DNA from 4 places in the Claveliimonas sp. genome. Region 4 is predicted to be linked to each of the others. Evidence: predicted binding sites of a transcription regulator. Region 4 holds the regulator's gene; each other region holds the start of a gene.
The links. Region 4 encodes Rex, which represses fermentation and respiration genes when NADH is low (regulators of the CRP and FNR family bind a similar motif). Its sites were predicted from a motif close to ATTGTTAANTANTTAACAAT; they were not measured.

Region 1 (5,622 bases), on a different contig from region 4:
CCCTTCACACCAGGTTCTGTCTCTGTAACTCGCAGCTCTACAGTGATAGGCGGTTCAATAGCAAACACATTTCCCTGATGAGAAATCACTTTTACCGTCTCGTTCTCTTTTACGAATTTCAGAGAATCTCCGACCACATCCGCATTTACTGCCAGCTGGTCATATGTCTCCATATCCATAAAGTTATACAGATCACCGTCTGTATACAAGTACTGCATATCTTTTCTGTCAATATGAGCTGTCTCAAATTTTTCTGTCGGACGGAATGTCTTTTCTACCACACCGCCGTTTATGATATTTTTTAATTTTGTGCGCACGAAAGCAGCGCCTTTACCAGGTTTTACATGCTGGAAATCCAGGATCTGATAAATATTCCCTTCAATTTCTACAGTCAAACCATTTTTGAAATCACCTGCTGAAACCATTATAATCCTCCTTAAATTGTGCCTTCCCCCGGCACATGGCATTCTTATTCACTTTTACCATTTTATAATAGTTTACTGCTTTTTTCAACCTTTTTTTCCTTTTCCAGGCTTTTCTTATAAAAATGCAGTACAATATTTTCCAGATAGCGCTTCAGAACAATCTGGATTTCTTCCTTAGGATGAATAGGACGTACCAGGATACTGGGAATGCCCGTGCGTTTGGCGCCCCACACATCCGTAAAGAGCTGGTCGCCTATAAACACCGTATCCGACACATCTGTCCCCATAATCTCCATAGCTTTCTTATAATTCTTTGTGGACGGCTTGTGGGCATTATATACATAATCCACCTGAATGGGTTCATTAAAAGTCCTTACCCTTTTTTCCTGATTATTGGAAATCAGACAACAGGAAAACCCGATTTCTTTCAGACGTTTAAAAAGCCGGATGGCCCGTTCATCCGCCGGGGCGCCATGAGGTACAAGTGTATTATCAATATCGAATATCAATCCCCTTATTCCATTTTTATATAATTTTTCAAAGTCTATCACATATGTGGACGCCACATACCGGTCCGGGAAAAATTTTTCAAACATTATTCTTCTTCCATTTCTGTTAATTTCTGGATCATTTCCTCGCATACCTGCAAAACACTTTTTCCGTCTGTATTGACAACAATATCTGCCGCTGCTTCATATTTTTCACGGCGCTGCTCCATCAATTCGGAAATTCCGGCCACATTCTTTCTTCCGTTCAAAACCGGACGGTCGTTGCTGTCCTTTACCCGCTCATAGATTGTCTCCGGGCTCGCTGTCAGAAGAACCACCCTTCCGTTTTTCTTCATCTCTTTTACGTTTCTTTCTCTTAAGGCAGCTCCCCCTCCACAGGAAACTACGGTATTCTTCCTGCTCTGCATCTCCACCAGAAGATCTGTCTCCAGTTCCCGGAAATACTCTTCTCCATATGTAGCGAAAATATCCGGAATGCTCATTTCCTCTCTCTCTGAAATCACCTGATCCATCTCCACAATATTCATGGCGAACATTGTGCTCAAGTAATCGGAAACTGTTGTTTTGCCTGCTCCCATAAATCCAATCAATATAATATTGTAATCGAACAGTTTTCGAGCCTGTATCCTTTTACTGTTGCGGTTGATCCGACGGAACACATCGTAAATTTCTTCTTTATATTTGTTATCATCCAGTTTTTCTTTCAGTCTTGCTTTCTGCTTTTCCTCCTGCTGCGGCTGAAGAATCGGCATGCCGTATTTCTCTTTATATGCCATAATCTTCTCCACAATGGAATTTCTCTCCACAAGAGCGTCAATGATTTTATCATCACAAAGCGCCAGCTGTTCACGATACATCTCTAAATCATTCATTACACCTTTTCTCCTTTTCCGTTCAAGTCTCTGATCTACTGCTTAGGCCCATGGCTGAATCGTTACTTATTATAACAAAACACTTTTTATTTTTCAATCCATAGACAGATTCTATCATCAAAGGCATAAACATGAATTTGTTTTTGTTTTAACAATATTTTATAATATGATCAAACAAAGGTTTATAAAACGGAGGTAAACGTAAATGAAGAACAACTTCAAACATATCTTTAGTCCTCTTAAAGTAAGAGGAATGGTCATGCCAAACCGTGTTGCAATGATGCCTATGGGAAGCGACTTCGCAGGACATACCGGAGAGCTCACCGACGAACACATCAAATACTATGAACTCAGAGCCCGCGGCGGTACAGGACTTATCATTGTAGAAAATGTATGTGTAAAATATCCGGAAGGATCCAATGGAACTACACAGCTTCGTATTGATAAAGACTGCTATATCCCCCGTCTTTTCAATCTCACAGAAGCCTGTCACAGATATGGCGCCTGCATAGGCGTGCAGCTGAACCATGCAGGAGCATCCGCTATGTCTTCCAGAATAGGTATGCAGCCTGTCTCCGCTTCCACCCTTCCTTCCAAACCAGGCGGAGAGCTCCCCCGCCCTCTTACCAGGGAAGAGTTGGAAAGCATTGCCAAAGATTACGGCACTGCTGCCAGGCGCGCAGTAAACGCAGGATTTGACATGGTAGAGATCCATGCGGGACATTCTTATCTCATCAGCCAGTTTTTATCTCCTACTATGAATGACCGCACGGATGAATTTGGCGGATGCGCCGAGAACCGAGCCCGCTTCTGCCGTATGGTTATTGACGAGGTGCGAAAGGCTGTCGGTCCTATGATTCCTATTTCTCTTCGTCTCAGCGTGGACGAGCTTGTAGAAGGCGGAAACACAGTAGATGATTGTCTGGAATATCTGGAATTTTTAAATGATGAGGTTGATATTTTCGATACCTCCTCCGCTTTAAACCCATCCATCCAGTATCAGATCGACGCAAACTATCTGGAGGACGGCTGGCGTTCCTATATGGCGAAAGCAGTGCGGGACAAATTCCACAAACCGACTATCGCTATCGGAAATATCCGGAATCCGCAGGTTGCAGAAGACATCCTGGCACGGGGAGATTCTGACATCATCGGCATCGGCCGCGGACTCATCGCTGATCCTGACTGGTGCAACAAGGCAAGATACGGCGATGTAGAGGATATCCGCAAATGTATCTCCTGCAACATCGGCTGTGTAGGAAACCGTATCGGCGGAAACAAACCACTGCGCTGCACCATCAATCCGGATCTTATCAATGGAGAAGCCTACAAAAAACAGCAGGTAAGGAAACCTTGCAACGTAGTTGTAGTAGGAGCCGGAACAGCCGGACTTGAGGCAGCATGTACAGCAGCGGAAGTGAGCTGCAGCGTTACTTTACTTGAAAAACAGGATCATATCGGAGGCCTGTCCGTAGAAATTTCCAAAATCCCTGCAAAGAAAAGACTGGCAGACTTCCCGACCTATCTGAAACACCGGGCGGAAAAACTGAAAAACCTTACAATTAAAACCGGCGTAGACACAACGGTAGATATGATCAAATCCTATCATCCGGATCTTGTCGTGAACGCAACCGGATCTGTTCCTCTTCTGCCTCCGATCGACGGGCTTCATGAAAACCTCAGCAAGGAAGGCTCCGGCGTATACGGAATCAAGGATCTGATGGGAAATGTAGAAGCATTTGACAAAGATATGACCGGAAAGACTGTCATCGTCATCGGCGGGGGTGCAGTAGGACTGGATGTTGTAGAATTTTTCGCTCCCCGCGGAGCAAAGACAACCATCATTGAAATGCTTCCAACGATCGGAAACGGGCTGGACGCTTCTTCTACTTCCAGCATGAAAGAATGCATGGAAAAACATCAGGTAACACAGCTTGTCAACACTGCTCTTCAGAAAGTAAATCCTCACTCCTTCATTGTGAAAAGAGATGGAAAGGAGGAGGAACTTCCCTTTGATTATGGTTTTGTATGCCTCGGCATGAAAGCTTATGCGCCTCTGTGGGATGAGATTGTAGAAGGATTCGACGGAGAAGACACCGAGATCCTCAACATCGGAGACTCTGTCCGTGCAAGACGCATCATCGACGGTACCGACGCCGGCCGCCACATGGTACTTGCCACATTAGACAGACTGCACTACCTGTAAGATTTGCATTTTTCATTCATCTGTATTACAATAGATACATAATATTTTGACAGCGCTGCCTTGTCTGTAGGGCAGCGCTGCCATTATAGAAAAAGATATGAAAGAAAGGACCTTATCCCATGCCCAAAACATTAAATGAAGTTACAAAAGACGTCCAGCAGGTTCTCGCCTTAAACGATGACGGGAAAAGCATCAGCGAAATTTCTTCTCTGCTCGAACTGGACGAAACCTATATTTACAATATCCTGATTTCCAGACAGAGCTATGGCGAAGATCCGCAGACAGTTGCCAGAATGGTTATCATGGAAAATCCTATGTGAACTTAGGGAACAGATCTTCAAGCCTTCTGTAAATCTCCTGATAAAGTCTGAAATATTCCATATATCTTTTGTGATGAGCAGTACAGTACGTATCTGCTTTTTTTCTTTTTATCATTTGACTGACTGCTTCTTCCAGATGAGCATACATTCCGCTTCCGCAGGCAGCAAGAACAGCTGCTCCTATGGCAGATCCACTGTCATTTTGCACTGTTGTTACCAGGTTTCCGTATATGTCAGCAATAATTTCTCTCCAGATCTTTCCTTTTGCTCCTCCTCCGCACAGAACATAATCATCCAGTTCAATTCCCAGCTCTCTCATCACCTGTATTCCTTCCAGCAAAGAATATGCTGCTCCCTCCATCACAGCGCGCACAAAATGTCTCCTGTCATGGTTTGATGTGATTCCCAGAAAACCACCCTTTGCATCAGAATTAAGATGAGGGGTACGGTCTCCCATAAGATAAGGAAGGAACATAAGGCCGCCAGCTCCCAGACCTGCTTTTTCTGCCTCTTCATTTAAAAGATCATAAACATCCCGCCCTGTCTTTCGTGCCTCTATCTGTTCAGCAGTACAGAAATTTTCTTTCAGCCATTTCAGAGCAAATCCCGATGTAATACTGCAGGTAATGACTGACCACATCCCCGGCACAGCACTGCAGTAAGTGTTTACCCGGCCGGCCGGGTCGGATTTAATGTTCTTTGTATTGGTACAGATGATTCCTGAAGTTCCAATAGATGTAAAACAACTCCCCTCCCGTATCACACCTGTCCCTATAGCAGACACCACACTGTCTCCGCCTCCCGCAATGACAGGGATACCCTTGGGAATACCAGTCAGCTCCTGGATTTCCTGCGTTGTTCTTCCCACTGTTTCTATACATTCACACAACGGAGCAACAATAGACCTGTCAAGATCAAGTGCCGAAAAAAGCTCTCCTGCCCATTGCCTTTTTGGAACATTCAACAGCTGCATACTGGAAGCAGAAGTGACATCTGTCATGCACTCACCAGTCAGGCGAAATCGAATATATTCGTGAGGCAGCATAATATGACGGCATTTTTCAAAAATATCCGGATGATACCGTCGTACCCAAAGCAGTGAGGAGACAGTAGACCCACTCAATGCCGGATTTGCCGTGATCTCATAGAGTCGGTCAGCTCCAACTTTTTTCGAAATCTCCGGCAGCATTTCCTCTCCTCTGTGATCGCACCATAAGATGGCATTGTACAGAGGGGCAAAGGATTGATCCAGCATAATCAGACTCTGAAACTGTCCGGATACTCCAATGG
Region 2 (5,622 bases), on a different contig from region 4:
GTCGGAGGAGCAATTCCGAAGGAATACATTCCGGCAGTAGGCGAAGGTATCGAAGAAGCAATGAAATCCGGTATCCTCGGCGGATTCCCGGTAGTCGGACTGCACGCTACTGTTTATGATGGTTCTTACCATGAAGTCGACTCCAGTGAAATGGCATTCCATATTGCCGGATCCCTGGCATTCAAGGATGCGATGAAGAAAGCTGCTCCTGTACTTCTTGAGCCTATTATGAAGGTAGAAGTAACTATGCCGGAAGAATACATGGGAGATATCATCGGTGATATCAACTCACGCCGTGGACAGATCGAAGGTATGGATGATCTGGGCGGAGGAAAGATCGTACGTGCACACGTACCGCTTTCCGAAATGTTTGGCTATTCCACAGACTTACGTTCCAGAACACAGGGACGTGGTAACTACTCTATGTTCTTCGAGAGTTACAAACCGGTTCCGAAATCTGTTCAGGAAAAAGTTCTGTCAGGAAAAAATGAATAATTCCCGCGCATTTTCTTTGAAAAAGTGCGAAAAAGGCTTGAAAATCAAGGGGATATGAAATATAATCAGAAATAGCCGAGTAAACTGAAAAATCATGAAAAATGCCCGAAAGGGCGGTTGAATAAGGAGGACATTCAAAATGGCAAAAGCTAAATTTGAAAGAACAAAACCACATTGTAATATTGGTACCATCGGCCACGTTGACCATGGTAAAACAACTCTTACAGCAGCTATCACAAAAGTTCTTTCCCACAGAGTATCTGGTAACGCAGAGGTTGCATTCGACAACATCGATAAAGCTCCGGAAGAAAGAGAACGTGGTATCACAATTTCTACAGCTCACGTTGAGTATGAGACAGAGAAACGTCACTACGCTCACGTAGACTGCCCGGGACATGCTGACTACGTTAAGAACATGATCACAGGTGCTGCTCAGATGGATGGAGCTATCCTGGTTGTTGCTGCTACAGACGGTGTTATGGCTCAGACAAGAGAGCACATCCTTCTGTCTCGTCAGGTAGGTGTACCTTACATCGTTGTATTCATGAACAAATGTGATATGGTAGATGACGAAGAACTTCTTGAATTAGTAGAGATGGAAATTCGTGAACTGCTTGATGAATATGAATTCCCGGGAGATGACACACCGATCATCCAGGGATCCGCTCTGAAAGCTCTGGAAGATCCAGACGGAGAGTGGGGAGATAAGATCATGGAGCTGATGGATGCAGTTGATTCATATATTCCAGATCCACAGCGTGCTACAGATCAGCCGTTCCTGATGCCTGTAGAGGACGTATTCTCTATCACAGGACGTGGAACAGTTGCTACTGGTAGAGTAGAGCGTGGTGTTCTGCATGTATCTGACGAAGTTGAAATCGTTGGTATCCATGAAGAGAAGCAGAAAACAGTTGTAACAGGTGTTGAGATGTTCCGTAAGCTGCTTGACGAGGCTCAGGCTGGTGATAATATCGGTGCTCTGCTTCGTGGTATCCAGAGAACAGACATCGAAAGAGGTCAGGTTCTTGTTAAACCAGGTTCTGTAACATGCCATACAAAGTTTACAGCACAGGTTTACGTTCTGACAAAAGATGAAGGTGGACGTCATACTCCATTCTTCAACAACTATCGTCCACAGTTCTACTTCAGAACAACAGACGTAACAGGTGTTTGCAACCTGCCGGACGGCGTTGAGATGTGCATGCCTGGTGACAACGTAGAAATGTCAATCGAACTGATTCACCCAGTTGCTATGGAGCAGGGACTTCGTTTCGCTATCCGTGAAGGCGGACGTACAGTAGGATCAGGACGTGTTGCTACAATCATTGAGTAATCATTGACAGGAGTAATATAAAAATTTACCCTCAGAGAGCTATGCTTTCTGAGGGTTTTTGACTTTGCAATGCTGTTTAAAAGGAGGGATTCCATGAAGATCGCACAGATACAGTCCCGTGTTTATAGTGATAAGAAGAAAAATATAGAACAGCTAAAGTTGTATCTCGAAAAAACAGAACCGGAAGAGCCGGATATTGTAATGCTGGGAGAAATGTTTAACTGTCCCTATGAAACGAAGCAGTTTCCGCTTTATGCAGAGGAAGAAGGGGGAGAGACATGGACGATGCTAAGTCATCTTGCAAAGGAATACGGGATTTACCTTGCAGCAGGATCTGTACCGGAAATTTCAGACGGGAAAATATACAATACTGCCTATGTTTTCGACAGAAAAGGGAGACAGATCGCAAAGCATAGAAAAGTTCATTTGTTTGACATTCAGGTAGAGGGCGGACAGCAGTTTAAGGAGTCGGAAACACTGGCAGCGGGGGATAAATGCACATTATTTTCTACAGAGTTTGGAAAAATCGGACTCTGTATCTGCTTCGATTTCCGATTCCCGGAACTGGCAAGGATGATGGTACTTGGGGGAGCGAAAATGATTCTGGTCCCGGCCGCTTTTAACATGACTACCGGACCGGCGCATTGGGATGTAATGTTCCGCGGCCGGGCTGTGGACAACCAGTGTTTTGTGGCGGGTACTTCCAGTGCAAGAGATACAGGAGCCTCTTATGTTGCCTGGGGGCATACCCTTCTGGTATCTCCATGGGGAGATGTCATTGAAGAGATGGAGGGAGAAGAAGGATACATTATCCATGACGTTGATCTGAAAGAAGCAGATAGTATCCGCAGGCAGCTGCCGCTTCTTTCGGCGCGCCGGACGGATATATACCAGAGCGAAAATGGAGCAGAATTTTAATGATAAAAAATTAACGAAAAAATCGAAAATATAAACTGCATATTTGGACAGTTTTCATCTTGCTTTTTGAATTAAAAGTTCTATAATAAAATTAAATTGATAAATAATTAACAATAAAAATTGTAGGAGGGTGTTACTATGGCAAGATTAAGACTGATGCGTGCTCCGCAGAAATATGTGCAGGGAAAAGATTCTCTTTTGAGTTTCTATGAAGAGATGAAAGAGCTGGGAAACAAATGGCTGTTTATTTGTTCAAAAAGCGGACATAAAATGTGCCATGACAAGATTGAAAAAAGTTTCGGCACTGCAGATGACAGCAGGTGCTATGAAATCTTTGGCGGTGTTTCCAGTGTCGGTGAAATTGAAAAAATGAGAGCGATTGTCCGTGAGAAGGGGATCAATGTTGTAGTTGGCGTGGGCGGAGGTTCGGCTATAGATACGGCCAAGGCAACTGCTTACTATGAAAAGCTTCCGGTTGTCATTGTTCCTACTGTTGTGGCAACAGATGCCCCCTGTACCGGCCTTTCTGTTATTTATAATGACGATGAGACTTTTAACAGTTATCTGTTTTATCCGAAAAATCCGGAGGCAGTCATTGTGGATAGTGATATCATTGCCAAGGCGCCCGTGAGATTCCTGGTTGCCGGAATGGGAGATGCTCTGGGCACTTATTTTGAGGCCAGGGCCTGCCAGAGGACAGATGCCCCCAGTCTGGAATTTGGAGGAATTACAAGATCGGCTATGGCTCTTTGCGGTCTGTGTTATGAAACATTGAAAGAATACGGGGCAGCGGCAAAACATGCCTGCGAAAATCAGGTTGTTACTCCTGCTCTGGATGCGATTATCGAAGCGAATGTATATTTGTCCGGTGTCGGTGCAGATAACGGCGGTCTGGCTGTAGCTCATTCCTTCTACAATGGACTGACAGCTCTTGGCGGACACAGCGCTCCTCATGGAAATTGTGTGGCATATGGTACTTTGGTACAGCTTGTTCTGGAAGGGGCATCCAAAGAAGAATTTAAAGAAGTGCAGGATTTCTGCATGGAAGTAGGGCTTCCGATTACTCTGGAAGAGCTTGGAGTTACAAAGAAAGAAGAAATTGAGGTAATTGCGAAGAATGCATGTGCAGAGGGAGAATCCATTCATAACATGGTAGCGGATGTAACGCCGGAGCAGTTATATGATGCGATTGTTGCGGCAGATTCTCTTGGAAGAGCCAGAAAATAAAGGAAATAAAATTCCGGCTGTCAGGAAGACGGCCGGAACTGTATACGGGGAATGTACTGTGGAAGGAGTTTCCGGCGCAGTGCATTCCTTTTTATATTTGTGCCAATAAACACACCTTGAGATTTGCCGGATGATTCGAAACCAGTGAGGCTGTAGCGCATATCCACGGTATCAAAACGAAGATGGCACTGTCCTGTATTAAGGATCCCTTTTGACCGGCAGATGTCTCCAAATTCTCCCCGGACAAGCTGCTCTAAAAAGAGAAGAAGAGCAGAGCTGTTTTCCAGAGAAATGCCGGATAGAGTGAAGCTGTCAAGATCAGACTTTGCCTCTCCTTTATTTTCTATTATATTTCCGCTGAAGTCCGTTTCCAGAAGACTTTCCCACCAGGAAGAGTCAAGATAGGAATAGTGCTGGGCCTGGATCCTGGCATCCGGCGCTGTCTTTTGAACTTTTTGCACAAATTCGTCGGTTTCTTCAGGTGTATGGAAATCCCGCTTGGATATTATGATAGTTCCGGCGGATTTCAATTGATCTTGAAAAATTTCCTCATAGTCATGCATATAGCGGTCAAAGCAGTTGGCATCCAGAATAGTCACGGGGCGAAGCAGAGTGATACGCTCATATTCGATCTGCCGGATATTCTGGATGACATTGCTTAGCATACCGACGCCTGTAGGTTCCACAATGAGATACTCCGGATCCAGAGTGTTGGCAATGGTCAGGATGGAAGATGCGAAATCTGCTTTCATTGTGCAGCAGATACATCCTTCTGTCATTTCCCAGATATTTAGTTTTTCGTTATCCTGGAGAAAGGTTTCATCCATATTTGTCTCGCCGTATTCGTTTTCCATGACAACAAAATCACGGTCCAGTTTGCGGGACATCTCTTTTATAAAGGTGGTCTTTCCGGCGCCAAGAAATCCGGATACGATCAGTATCTTCATGTGTTATAATCCTCCATGGGGCAGTTAATCTTCGATTTTTACAACTGGTTTGATCAGATCCTTCGGTTTGTCACGCATCATGAACAGAGCTTCTTCCAGATGTTCCCAGCCTTCAAATACGTGGGATACAAGAGGATGTACGTCAAGTTTTCCGGCAGAGACAAGTGCGCCCAGTTTTTCCATACGGAGACGTCCGCCTGGCATCAGTCCGCCGTTGATCTGTTTGTGTCCCATGCCGACGCCCCATTCAGCGCGGGGGATGTTTACATAGGTTCCGCTTCCGAGATAATTTACATTTCCGATTTTTCCGCCTGGTTTCAGGGCTTTAACAGCGGATTCAAACGTTTCGCATCCGCCTCCGGCAACGATCACCTTATCTACGCCTTTTCCTCCTGTCATGGCAAGAACCTGATCTTCTATAGTTCCATCTTTATAACTGATAAAATCAACAGCGCCGTATCCTTTGGCTGCTTCTACACATGCCGGGCGTGTGCCGACTGCAATGATCCTGGATGCGCCTCTTAAATTTGCACCCGCAACAGCCATAAGGCCGACCGGGCCGATTCCGATTACAAGAACGGTATCTCCAAACTGTACGTCTGCCAGTTCTACGCCGTGGAATCCGGTAGGAACCATATCAGACAACATACATGCGTCTACCGGAGTAATGTTGTCAGGCAAAAGTGCGAGATTGCCGTCGGC
Region 3 (5,622 bases), on a different contig from region 4:
TTCATCAACTTCTACTGCAAACTTTTTGTCTGCAAGTCCGAGAAAGATACCAATGAATAAACCAGTACCGCCTACAATGACTGCAGCCAAAATAATTCCTGTCATACTCATGTTACTCTTCCTCCTATATCAATCCTGAGAATCCGAAGAATGCAATCGCCATCAATGTAGAAGTCAAAAGCACGATCGGCATTCCTTTAAAGGACTCCGGAATATCGTTGTATTCCATTTTCTCTCTGATTCCTGCAAGAAGCACGATAGCAATCAGGTATCCGACACCTGTTGCAAATCCGTTTACTACACTTTCCAGGATATTATATCCGCCCTGCACGTTGTTAAGAGCTACACCAAGCACTGCACAGTTTGTTGTGATCAGCGGCAGATATACACCCAACGCATTGTAAAGAGATGGAACAAACTTTTTCAGGAACATCTCCACAATCTGCACAAGAGCAGCAATAACAAGAATAAATACGATCGTATTCAGATAATCAAAGCCTAACGGCTGTAAAATAAACTGATACAAAAGTCCGGCAACAAGTGACGCCAGCGTAATAACGAAAATAACCGCGCCTCCCATACCGACTGCTGTCTCCGTCTTTTTGGAAACGCCAAGGAAGGAACAAATTCCAAGGAACTGGCTGAGTACGACGTTACTTACAAGCGCAGAACCGACTGCAATTAAAATCAAATCTCCCATCTTTTCCCCCTCCTATTCCTTATCTTTTCCGGCAGCTGACGGACATCCGCCGCATGTTGCACAGTCTGAGCCACATCCTGACTGAATCTTGGACGCATCTTTTCCCTTCTTCTCCATGTTGATCTTTACTTTATTCTGAAGTGCAGCAAGACCAGCAAGAACAAGGAATGCTCCCGGTGCAAGAATGAAGATGGAAATAGGTGTATAGCCTGCTTTTCCGGCAGCTTCATCCGCCAAAGGAAGGATTTGGTAGCCAAATGCCTGACCAGCGCCTAAAATTTCACGGACAACACCAATTGCCACAAGAGCAATCGTAAATCCAAGCCCCATTCCAAGTCCATCAAAAATGGACGGAAGAACCGGATTTTTAGAAGCATAGCTCTCGGCACGTCCGAGGATAATACAGTTTACAACGATCAGAGGAATATAAATTCCGAGGGAATCATAGAGGGCAGGTGTAAAGCCTTCCATCAGGAAATCAACGATCGTTACAAAGGATGCCACAACTACGATAAACGCCGGCATTCTGACAGAATCCGGTATAATCTTACGCAGCATGGAAATCAATAAGTTGGACATAACAAGCACTGCCGTGGTTGAAAGTCCCATACCGATACCATTCATAGCCGAGGTCGTTACCGCCAGTGTCGGACACATACCCAGCATCAGAACGAAAATCGGATTTTCATCTATAATACCATTTTTCAGTCTTTCGACACAACTACTCATATTAACTACCTCCTAAAACGCGTTCTGGAAGTAAGCAAGTGCTGCGTTTACCGCACCTGTCACTGCCCGTGATGTAATGGTGGCACCGCTGATCGCATCGATCGGCTCTCCCTCGCCTCCATCTTTTGATACAGCAAATTTTTCTGTCTGCACACCTACATACTGCTCATAGAAGGAAGGCTCCGTTGCTTTCATACCAAGACCAGCCGTCTCACTGATGGAAAGGAAGGAAATTCCGCTCACTGTGCCGTCTGCTGTGATGCCGACTGTAATCTGGATATCCCCGCCGTAGCCTTCGCTGTCAGTTGCTGTGATCACGTAGCCTGTCTCGCCTCCGTCAACTTCACACACTTCGTCGATGGTTGCCGCAACGCCCAGATCTTTTACTACCTGGCTTGCAATATCTGTATCCACATCAACGGAAACAAATGCATCTTCTGATGCCTCCGGGAATACTGCCTGCCATGCTTCTTTCTTTGCTGCTTCCTGGGTCTGTGCGATCGGTCCCTTTGTAACCTCATAAACCAATCCCAGCAAAAGTCCGGAAATCAAAGTAATAACTGTAAGAATAATCGTATTTCTGATAATCTTGTTCATTATTTTTCTCCTCCTTTACCAAATGGTTTTGGAAGAGTAACCTTCTCAATCAACGGAACCAGAAGGTTACTGATGATGATTGCATAGGACACACCTTCTGCCGATCCGCCGAAAATACGGAACAGACCTGTCAAAAGACCAAGCACAATACCATAGACATACTGTCCTTTCTTCGTGATCGGTGATGTTACATAGTCTGTTGCCATGAACCATGCACCAAGCATCAGACCACCGCCGCACAGATGAGCTGTGATATACTGCGGATCAAAAAATCCAATCTCCGGATGCGCTACATGTCCGAAAATTCCTACAAAAATCACGAATGTCACAATATATGTACCTGGGATCCTAAGATCAATGACTCCCATTAAGATCAGGAAAATAGCTCCGATCACAATGGCAATCACAGAAGTCTCACCAATGGTTCCCGGAATATTTCCGATCAGCATATCCATTGTGTTGACCTGATCCAAAGCGCCCTCTTTTACATAGGCAAGTGGGGTCGGTCCGGTAATGCCGTCATAGACAAAGCTTGTCATTGGTCCGGTAAAGGAAAGCAAAAGGAAACATCTTGCTCCCAGAGCCGGGTTCATAAAGTTCTGTCCAAGTCCTCCGAAAAGCTGTTTTACAATAAGAATACCGAATACGCTTCCCAGCGCGCCCATCCAAAGCGGCGCTGTTGGAGGCATGTTAAGCCCCAGCAGAAGACCGGTCACAACAGCACTGAAATCTCCTACCGTTACTTTTTTGTGCATAAGTTTCTCATAAATAAATTCTGTTAATACTGCCGCTGCCGTTGTGCTGATCAGCATAAGCAGAGCAGGTACGCCAAAGTTATATACTCCAAAAGCAGATGCCGGAAGCAGTGCAATAACTACCATGAGCATGATATTGCCAGAAGTAACCTTGGAACGTATATGTGGTGAAGACGAAATATTTAACTGATTCTCCACTTTTGTTCACCTCTTCCTCTCTTTATTACTTTTTCTTACGGTTCGCAAGAGCAATTTTCCTCATAGATCCTATAGACTGTTTCAGCTGGCGTTTTGCCGGACATACGTAACTGCAGCAGCCGCATTCCACACATTCCAGCCCATTCTGCTTTGTAAAGAGCTCTTCATCATGATGCTCTGCATAATCCGCAAGTCTGGAAGGGATCAGCCTGCTCGGACAGACCTCTACACACCTTCCGCAGTTAATGCAGGCTGTCGGCTCAAATTTCGCCACCTCGTCTTTTGAAAGACAAAGGATAGATGAAGATGTCTTTGTCACAGGAGTATCCAGAGTAAACATAGCAAATCCCATCATCGGACCGCCGGAGATGACCTTCTCCGGTTCACCCTTGAATCCGCCTGCAGCTTCCACAAGTTCCATCTGGTTTGTTCCAAATAAGGCCTTAAAATTGCCAGGTTCATTCACTCCATCGCCGCTGACTGTTACAACTCGCTCCATAGACGGGATACCTTTTACAACTGCCTGGTATACATTGATCATTGTCTCAACGTTGTCTACCACGCATCCTGCATCGGCCGGAAGCATAGTGGAATTAATTGCCCGTCCGGTTGTTGCATAAATGAGCTGACGCTCTGCTCCCTGGGGATACTTCGTTTTCAGAGGCATAACTTCCATGCGTTTCTCATCTTTCACAAGTTCCTGAAGCTTTGCGATACAGTCTGGTTTATTATCTTCTACAGCAAAAATACCTTTTGCATTGTCAAACAGAGATAAGATCACCTTCATTCCGCCTACAAGCAGCTCCGGCGTCTCGATCATTCTTCTGTAGTCAGCAGTGATGTACGGCTCACATTCCGCACAGTTTGCTATAATGTAGTCAATTTTATCAGGCTCTTTCGGGGACAGTTTCACTCTTGTGGGGAATCCTGCACCTCCCATACCTACAATACCGGCTTCGCCGATCGCATTTAAGATCTCTTCCTTTGTCATTTCTTCCAAAGGCTTTACAGGGCCGTATTCTACTTCTTCGTACTGTTCGTCATTTTCAACTACAATACAGTTTACTTTTGCTCCTGTAGGATTAAAATGAGGCTCGATCGCTTTCACTGTTCCGGAAACAGATGCATAGATCGGAGCTGAGACAAATCCGCCGGCCTCCGCAATTTTCTGCCCCCTGAGTACATGATCACCGACAGACACAACCGGAGCTGCCGGAGCACCGATATGCTGTGAGAGCGGATAAACCAGGTTCCCTTTTGGCTTAACTTCAGTAATCGCCTTGTCCTTGGCCAGGCGCTTACCATCATCGGGATGAATACCACCCTTAAATGTTAATAATGCCATCTCGTTTTCCTTCCTTCCTAACTTTAATCTGTATATACTATACAAGAAAACGCCGACTCTATCTAGCTTTTTTCGGCAATTTTATTGTACATTTCCAAGTACATCTTGATGTTTGTTTAACAATGTCTCACACACAAAGATAGAGACTATATTCTAGTCTCTATCCGAAAACACTTTATGATATTCCATACGGTTTATCAGTTACTTATTCATCAGATCCTTCTTCTGCTTCAGCAGGCTCCAAAGCCTTCATACTCAGACTGATCTTCTTCTCTTCCACATTGAGATCAACGATCTTTGCAGTAATCTCCTGTCCTACTGTCAGAACATCTGATGGTTTTTCAACATGCGCTCTGGAAATCTGGGATACATGAAGAAGTGCGTCCACTCCTGGTGCAAGTTCAACAAAAGCTCCGAAATCTGTCATTCTGGCAACCTTTCCTGTGATCTCCTTGCCAACCGCATAATCTTCCTGTGCATTTGCCCAAGGATTTGTCTCCGGGAATTTCAGGCTGAGCGCAATCTTTGTATCATGAATATCTTTTACAAGAACTGTCACTTTCTCGCCAACCTGAAATACCTTCTTCGGATTTTCAATTCTGCCCCATGACATTTCAGAAATATGAAGGAGTCCATCCACACCGCCAAGATCGATAAATGCTCCAAAATCTGTCACATTCTTTACTGTTCCTTCAATTCTGTCACCGATCTGCAATTTTTCAAAAAGCTCTTTTTGCTTTTCTGCCCTTTCTGCTACAAGAAGCTGTCTTCTGTCACCGATAATACGGTTGCGGCGAGGATTAAATTCACTGATCACAAATTCAATTTCCTGTCCCTGATACTTGCTCAGATCTTTTTCATATGTGTCAGAAACCAGGCTTGCAGGGATGAATACTCTGGCTTCATCAACAACCACACTGAGTCCGCCGCCCAGAATCTGTGCGACAGGTGCCTTCAGTACTTCTTTGTTTTCAAACGCTTCTTTGAGGCGCTCATTTCCTTTCTCAGCAGCAAGCCTTCTATAAGTAAGCAGCACCTGACCTTCTCCGTCATTAACCTTTAATACTTTTGCAGTCATTGTATCACCAACAGAAACAAGAGTAGTAAGGTCCACACCCGGCTCATTCGTATATTCGCTTCTTGTGATGATACCGTCTGCTTTGTAACCGATATTCAGAATGATCTCATCCGGCTTTACACCAATGACTGTACCGTCAACCACCTCTCCGTTTCGTATTGTCTTGAATGACTCGTCTAACATCTGTTCAAATGTTAATTCTGACATTATTTTGAACCTC
Region 4 (5,622 bases):
AGGATAAAGACCATAAGTGGAAATTCCCGCACGGACAAGATCCATATTGGCTTCCTTTACATCAATAATACCCGCACTGTTTGAGCAGTGATAATAAGGAAATGTGACCTTCCGTTCCTCCAGCTTCTCTTTCATCCACAGATAGCGCTCTAACTGCTTTTTTGTAAATGTCTTATCTGTTTCATCTGCTGTGGCAAAATGAGAGTACATGCCCTCCAATACCAGATTCGGCAAAGAAGCAATCCGGCAGATCTCTTCCACACTCTCCTCTGTAATCTGAAAGCCCAGCCTGGACATTCCTGTATCCAGTTTAATGTGGATATATGCCTTTTGATTCAATTTTTGTGCCCTCTTGGAAATATCTTCTGCCATTTCCAATGTATAGCAGGTCATACGTACTTCCTGCTCTATCATAATATCCCGCTGATCCGGGAAAATACAGCCCAGAACCAAAACCGGCTTCTTCACCTGATTTTTCTTCAATAGAACAGCCTCATCCAGAGTGGCAACTGCATATCCCCATATATAATCTTTTTCTTCCATTACATATCTGGCAATCTGCACGGCGCCATGGCCATATCCGTCCGTCTTGATCACGCCGATCATCTTCGTTTCTTCTTTGATGTTTTGCTTCATCATATCCAGATTATATTCCACTGCGTCCAAATCTATTCTGGCGCAGACTCTGCTGTATTTTTTCATACGATCATTCCTCCAGTCTTTTCAGAACAGTCCCGATATTTTCCGCCAGGTCTCTTGCAAGCACGCTGTAGCTTCCCTTCTCCCTTTTTGCCTCATCTCCTGCCAGTCCGTGAAGGTAAACACCTAGGACCGCTGCATCAAAACAGGACATTTTCTGTGCAAGAAGACCTGTGATCACACCTGCAAGAACATCTCCGCTTCCTGCCTTTGCCATAGCCGCATTTCCTGACAAATTCACAAAAGGATGCTCCCCGGGACTGAAAATACACGTGCGCGCATCTTTCAGTACACATGTAACATCATATTCTCCGGCAAACTGCTTTAATATTTCCATTCGGCTGTTTCGAAGTTCTTCCACTGATTTCCTTGTTATCCTGGACATTTCTTTCATATGGGGAGTAAAAATAAACTGACCACGGACAAGATTTTTCATATAGCGGCTGTGCGCAGATAAAAGATTCAATCCGTCCGCATCCACAACACAGGGAACCTCTACATTTTCCAGTGTTGCCTGTAAAATCCTCCGTGATTTGTCGCTGGTTCCAAGCCCGGAACCAATACTCACCACATCCGCCCATTTCAGCAGCTGCAAAAGTTCCCGTTCGTCAAAGAAATCATAACAGCGAACGATTGCCTCCGGAAGAAGCGTCTGCAGTACAGCCCGGTTATCCTCTGACGTATAGATCTGTACCAGACCTGCCCCCGTCTTATAGGCCGCCAGTGCGCCCAGATAAGCTGCTCCGGCCATTCCTTTGCTTCCGGCGATAATAAGAACCTTTCCATAAGTCCCTTTATGAGAATCCTCTCTGCGCTTCGGCAGCATTTTCGCCGCATCCTCCTGCTCCAGCGCATAGGCTACATCTCTGTCCCCCGGCATCGCTGAGACATCGACTCCTATATCCGTTACCTTTACTTCTCCGGCAAACTCCTTCCCCGGATAAAGTACACAGCCAAGTTTTTCACACTGAAAACTGACTGTCAGCTCTGCCCGGAAAGCGTCGGTTACAACCTCTCCGGTAGATGTGGAAACTCCGGAGGGTACATCTACTGCCACTTTTTTCCCCTCTGACCGGTTCATCGCCTGAATACATTCCAGGTAATGCCCTTCCACACGCCTGCTAAGCCCTGCCCCGAATATGGCATCGATAAGCAGGCTGCATTTTCTCTCCGTAAAACCTTCCTCTATGGTTCCTCCTGCCTCCCGGAAAAGCTGAATCTGCCTCTTTGTCTCTTCGGTACAATGATCAGGGTTTCCCACCATACAGGCTGATACTCCCGCTCCTCTTTCCAGAAGAAGTCTGGCGATAGCAAATCCATCTCCGCCATTATTTCCGGATCCGCATACAACACATACATCTGACAGATCTGCATCTGTTTCACATACCGTTTCTACAAAAGTTCTTGCCGCCCTTTCCATCAGGATAAGAGACGGCATTTTTTTCTCCCGTATCGTATACCCATCCGCTGCCTTCATTTGTCTTCCATCCGGCAAATATCTCATACTGTCAACCCCCTTTTTATTTATTTTATTTATATAGAACAAAGAATCCGCAACAGGAAACGAAGTTTTCTATTGAAAAAGCGTGTAAAGAAAGCCTGTCCTTTCGCACACGCTTACTTCACACGCTGTCATATCCCCGCTATTTTTCAGCCCTATGTTCCTCGTTGTAACGGCTGATATTATAGGATAATCTCATCAGACTTTCCGATAAGTGTACATTTTCCACGATCACGTTATCCGGCAAATTCAGATCTGTATGGGCAAAGTTCCAAATCGCCTTTATCCCATAGTCCACCAGCTGATTTGCCACTTCAATTGCCTTTGCCTTAGGTATGGTGAGGATTCCGATCTCAATATCACTGTTCTTCATAAAATCTTCCAGCTCATCCATCATATAAATAGGCACTCCACGAATTGTCATTCCCTTTAAAGTAGGATTAACATCAAAAATGCCTTTTAATACAAATCCCCGCTTTTCAAATCCTGCATGATTCGCCAGAGCATGACCCAGATTTCCTGCCCCGATGATGATCATTCCATGTTCTTCCTCCAAACCGAGGATCTTTCCTATCTCTGTATAAAGATATTTCACATTATATCCATATCCCTGCTGGCCAAATCCGCCGAAATTATTTAAATCCTGCCGAATCTGGGATGCAGTTACCTGCATTCTCTTACTCAGATCATTTGAAGAGATACGTTCCACCCCATTTTCAAGCAGTTCTCCTAAATACCTGTAATATCTTGGGAGCCTCCGTATGACTGCCTGCGAAATTTCTCTGCTTTCCACTCTTTTCACCTTCCCAATCTTTTTCTGTCTACATTATATAGAATTGTTTGTTCAAAGTCAAATTTTTGTTCGGAAAACTTTGGAATATTAGATTTTATATAAAGAATTGCAGAAAATTGACACCTTCACAAATCACCGATATAATAGTCCCGGAGGTATATATTTATGATACTAGCATGTCATTCAATTGAAAAAGCATTTGGTGAGGATGTCATTGTAAAAAACGGCTCCTTTCACATAGAAGAATATGAAAAAGCAGCACTTGTTGGGATCAACGGAGCTGGAAAATCAACAATACTGAAAATGATTGTGGGAGAACTGCCACTTGACGGCGGTAGCATTACTTTATCGAAAGGAAAATCTCTTGGCTATCTTTCCCAGCACCAGAATCTCTCCGGAGGAAACACTATTTACGAAGAAGTACGCACTGCCAAAGCGGAGATCATATCACTGGAAAAAGAGATCCGCCGAATTGAACAGGAAATTCCCAACCTTGCGGGCGAACAACTTACTGAGCGACTGAATACTTATCACCGTTTGTCTGACCGGTTTGAACGTGAAAATGGCTATGCCTACGAAAGTGAAATTGTGGGAGTACTCAAGGGGCTTGGTTTTGACGAAGAAGAATTCTCCAAACCGGTAGACGCTCTTTCCGGTGGTCAAAAAACACGTGTAGCATTAGGCAAACTTCTTCTTACAAAACCGGATGTCCTTCTTTTAGATGAGCCTACCAACCATCTGGATCTTAATTCGATCTCCTGGCTGGAAACTTATCTTCTGAATTATTCCGGTGCCGTGCTTATCGTCTCCCATGACCGCTATTTTCTCAATAGAGTGGTAACAAAGGTCATTGAAATTGAACAGGGTTCCATTATGACCTACCTTGGCAATTACACAGATTACTCCCGTAAAAAGCAGCAAATCCGTGAAGCAAGGATGAAAGAGTATCTCAATCAGCAGCAGGAGATCCGCCATCAGGAAGCCGTGATCGAAAAGCTCCGCTCTTTTAACAGGGAAAAGTCAATCAAGCGTGCAGAAAGCCGGGAAAAAATGCTGGAAAAAATGGAACGCATAGAAAAGCCTGCGGAGCAAAGAACAGATATCCATCTGGTGCTGGAACCTTCCTGTGTCAGCGGAAATGATGTTCTTTCCGTAGATCACTTAAGCAAATCTTTTCCGTCCCAGCCCCTTTTTGAAAATGTCAGCTTTGAAATCAAAAGAGGCGAACATGTAGCGGTAATCGGAGATAACGGAACCGGCAAGACAACCCTCCTTAAAATCCTGAACCGGGTTTTGCCTGCTGACAGCGGAAGCTTTACACTTGGGACAAACGTGCATATCGGATACTATGACCAGGAACATCATGTTCTTCATATGGAAAAAACTATATTTGAAGAAATTTCAGATGCATATCCTTCTCTTACAAACACGGAAATCCGCAATATGCTGGCTGCTTTCCTCTTCACGGGGGATGATGTTTTTAAGCTTATCGGAGATTTAAGCGGCGGAGAGAGGGGACGTGTTTCCCTGGCAAAGCTTATGCTTTCGGAAGCAAATTTCCTCATTCTTGATGAGCCTACCAACCATCTGGATATCGCCTCCAAAGAAATTCTGGAAAACGCTCTGAATAATTACAAAGGCACCGTCCTCTATGTGTCCCATGACCGATATTTCATTAACCAAACGGCCACCAGGATCCTGGAACTTGTAAACAAAACATTTGTCAACTATATCGGTAATTATGACTATTATCTGGAAAAGCGGGAGGAATTGACTGCCGCATACGCGTCAGTTCCATCCTGTGATAATGCCCCGGCTGCCGAAGCAGCCTCCGAAGCCAAGTTAAGCTGGCAGGAGCAAAAAGAAGAAAAGGCACGGGAACGGAAACGACAGAATGATCTGAAGAAGACAGAGGAACGCATAACTTCTCTGGAGGAACGAGACGGACAGATTGATGAGCTGATGGCGCTGGAGGAAGTATATACCAATTCTATACGCTGTCAGGAACTTGCCAGAGAAAAAGCTGACATCGCTGCTGAATTGGAGGAACTGTATGAAAAATGGGAGGCTCTCGCCTCCCAGGAATAAAATCAGAGAATTTTTTTCTTTTTAAAGATTAAAATACAGACAACAATAACGATCAAACTTAGTGCAATAACGCCGGGATATCCGTTTTTCAGCTCCGGCATATTTTCAAAATTCATACCGTACCATCCGGTAATTAAGGTGAGGGGGAAGAAAATGGTGGACAACACAGTCAGAAACTGCATATTACTATTCTGTTTTGCATCCACCTGTGCCTGATACAGATCTCGCACCTGCTGTGCGTATTCCAGCAAATGGGCAGTCCTCCCCATCAGCCGGTCTGCCCGATTGGAAAGTGTCCCGAAATATTTGAGCTGTTTCTTGGCGAAAAATCCATTTTCATTTTCCTCAAGCTCTGTTCCCATATCCATCATTTCATCATAATAGCCGCGAAGTGTCAGAAGTTTTCTTCGTATCGGCATCAGTTCCCTCTGGAAATTTTCAATTTTCCCCTGCATGACGTCTTCTTCCATGCGCATAAGGATTTTCTCATACTGCATCAAAATTTCCTGATCTCTGCTCATAAATTCAGCAATAAAATTAT

Region 1: a site for Rex is predicted at 1,943-1,962, ahead of WJ238_RS04315 (oxidoreductase). Genes of this name have one in related genera too.
Region 2: a site for Rex is predicted at 2,842-2,861, ahead of WJ238_RS05185 (glycerol dehydrogenase). Genes of this name have one in related genera too.
Region 3: a site for Rex is predicted at 4,429-4,448, ahead of rsxC (electron transport complex subunit RsxC). Genes of this name have one in related genera too.

Annotation. Positions count from the first base shown of each region.
Region 1 is NZ_JAYAZJ010000059.1:41,888-47,509, forward strand. Features, by position in the region: gene efp (elongation factor P) at 1-425, opposite strand, end outside; gene WJ238_RS04305 (YqeG family HAD IIIA-type phosphatase) at 488-1,021, opposite strand; gene WJ238_RS04310 (shikimate kinase) at 1,021-1,806, opposite strand; gene WJ238_RS04315 (oxidoreductase) at 2,012-4,012, shown strand; gene WJ238_RS04320 (hypothetical protein) at 4,132-4,332, shown strand; gene xylB (xylulokinase) at 4,325-5,622, opposite strand, start outside.
Region 2 is NZ_JAYAZJ010000066.1:417-6,038, forward strand. Features, by position in the region: partial or broken gene WJ238_RS05170 (translation factor GTPase family protein) at 1-495, shown strand, start outside; gene tuf (elongation factor Tu) at 635-1,828, shown strand; gene WJ238_RS05180 (carbon-nitrogen hydrolase family protein) at 1,922-2,746, shown strand; gene WJ238_RS05185 (glycerol dehydrogenase) at 2,885-3,973, shown strand; gene WJ238_RS05190 (GTP-binding protein) at 3,994-4,920, opposite strand; gene WJ238_RS05195 (NAD(P)-dependent alcohol dehydrogenase) at 4,945-5,622, opposite strand, start outside.
Region 3 is NZ_JAYAZJ010000038.1:48,838-54,459, forward strand. Features, by position in the region: gene WJ238_RS02150 (RnfABCDGE type electron transport complex subunit B) at 1-111, opposite strand, end outside; gene WJ238_RS02155 (electron transport complex protein RnfA) at 125-700, opposite strand; gene rsxE (electron transport complex subunit RsxE) at 713-1,429, opposite strand; gene WJ238_RS02165 (RnfABCDGE type electron transport complex subunit G) at 1,442-2,026, opposite strand; gene WJ238_RS02170 (RnfABCDGE type electron transport complex subunit D) at 2,026-2,979, opposite strand; gene rsxC (electron transport complex subunit RsxC) at 3,005-4,324, opposite strand; gene rpsA (30S ribosomal protein S1) at 4,530-5,609, opposite strand; partial or broken gene WJ238_RS02185 (4-hydroxy-3-methylbut-2-enyl diphosphate reductase) at 5,590-5,622, opposite strand, start outside.
Region 4 is NZ_JAYAZJ010000035.1:6,092-11,713, forward strand. Features, by position in the region: gene alr (alanine racemase) at 1-702, opposite strand, end outside; gene WJ238_RS01615 (NAD(P)H-hydrate dehydratase) at 707-2,203, opposite strand; gene WJ238_RS01620 (redox-sensing transcriptional repressor Rex) at 2,343-2,993, opposite strand; gene abc-f (ribosomal protection-like ABC-F family protein) at 3,159-5,081, shown strand; gene WJ238_RS01630 (magnesium transporter CorA family protein) at 5,084-5,622, opposite strand, start outside.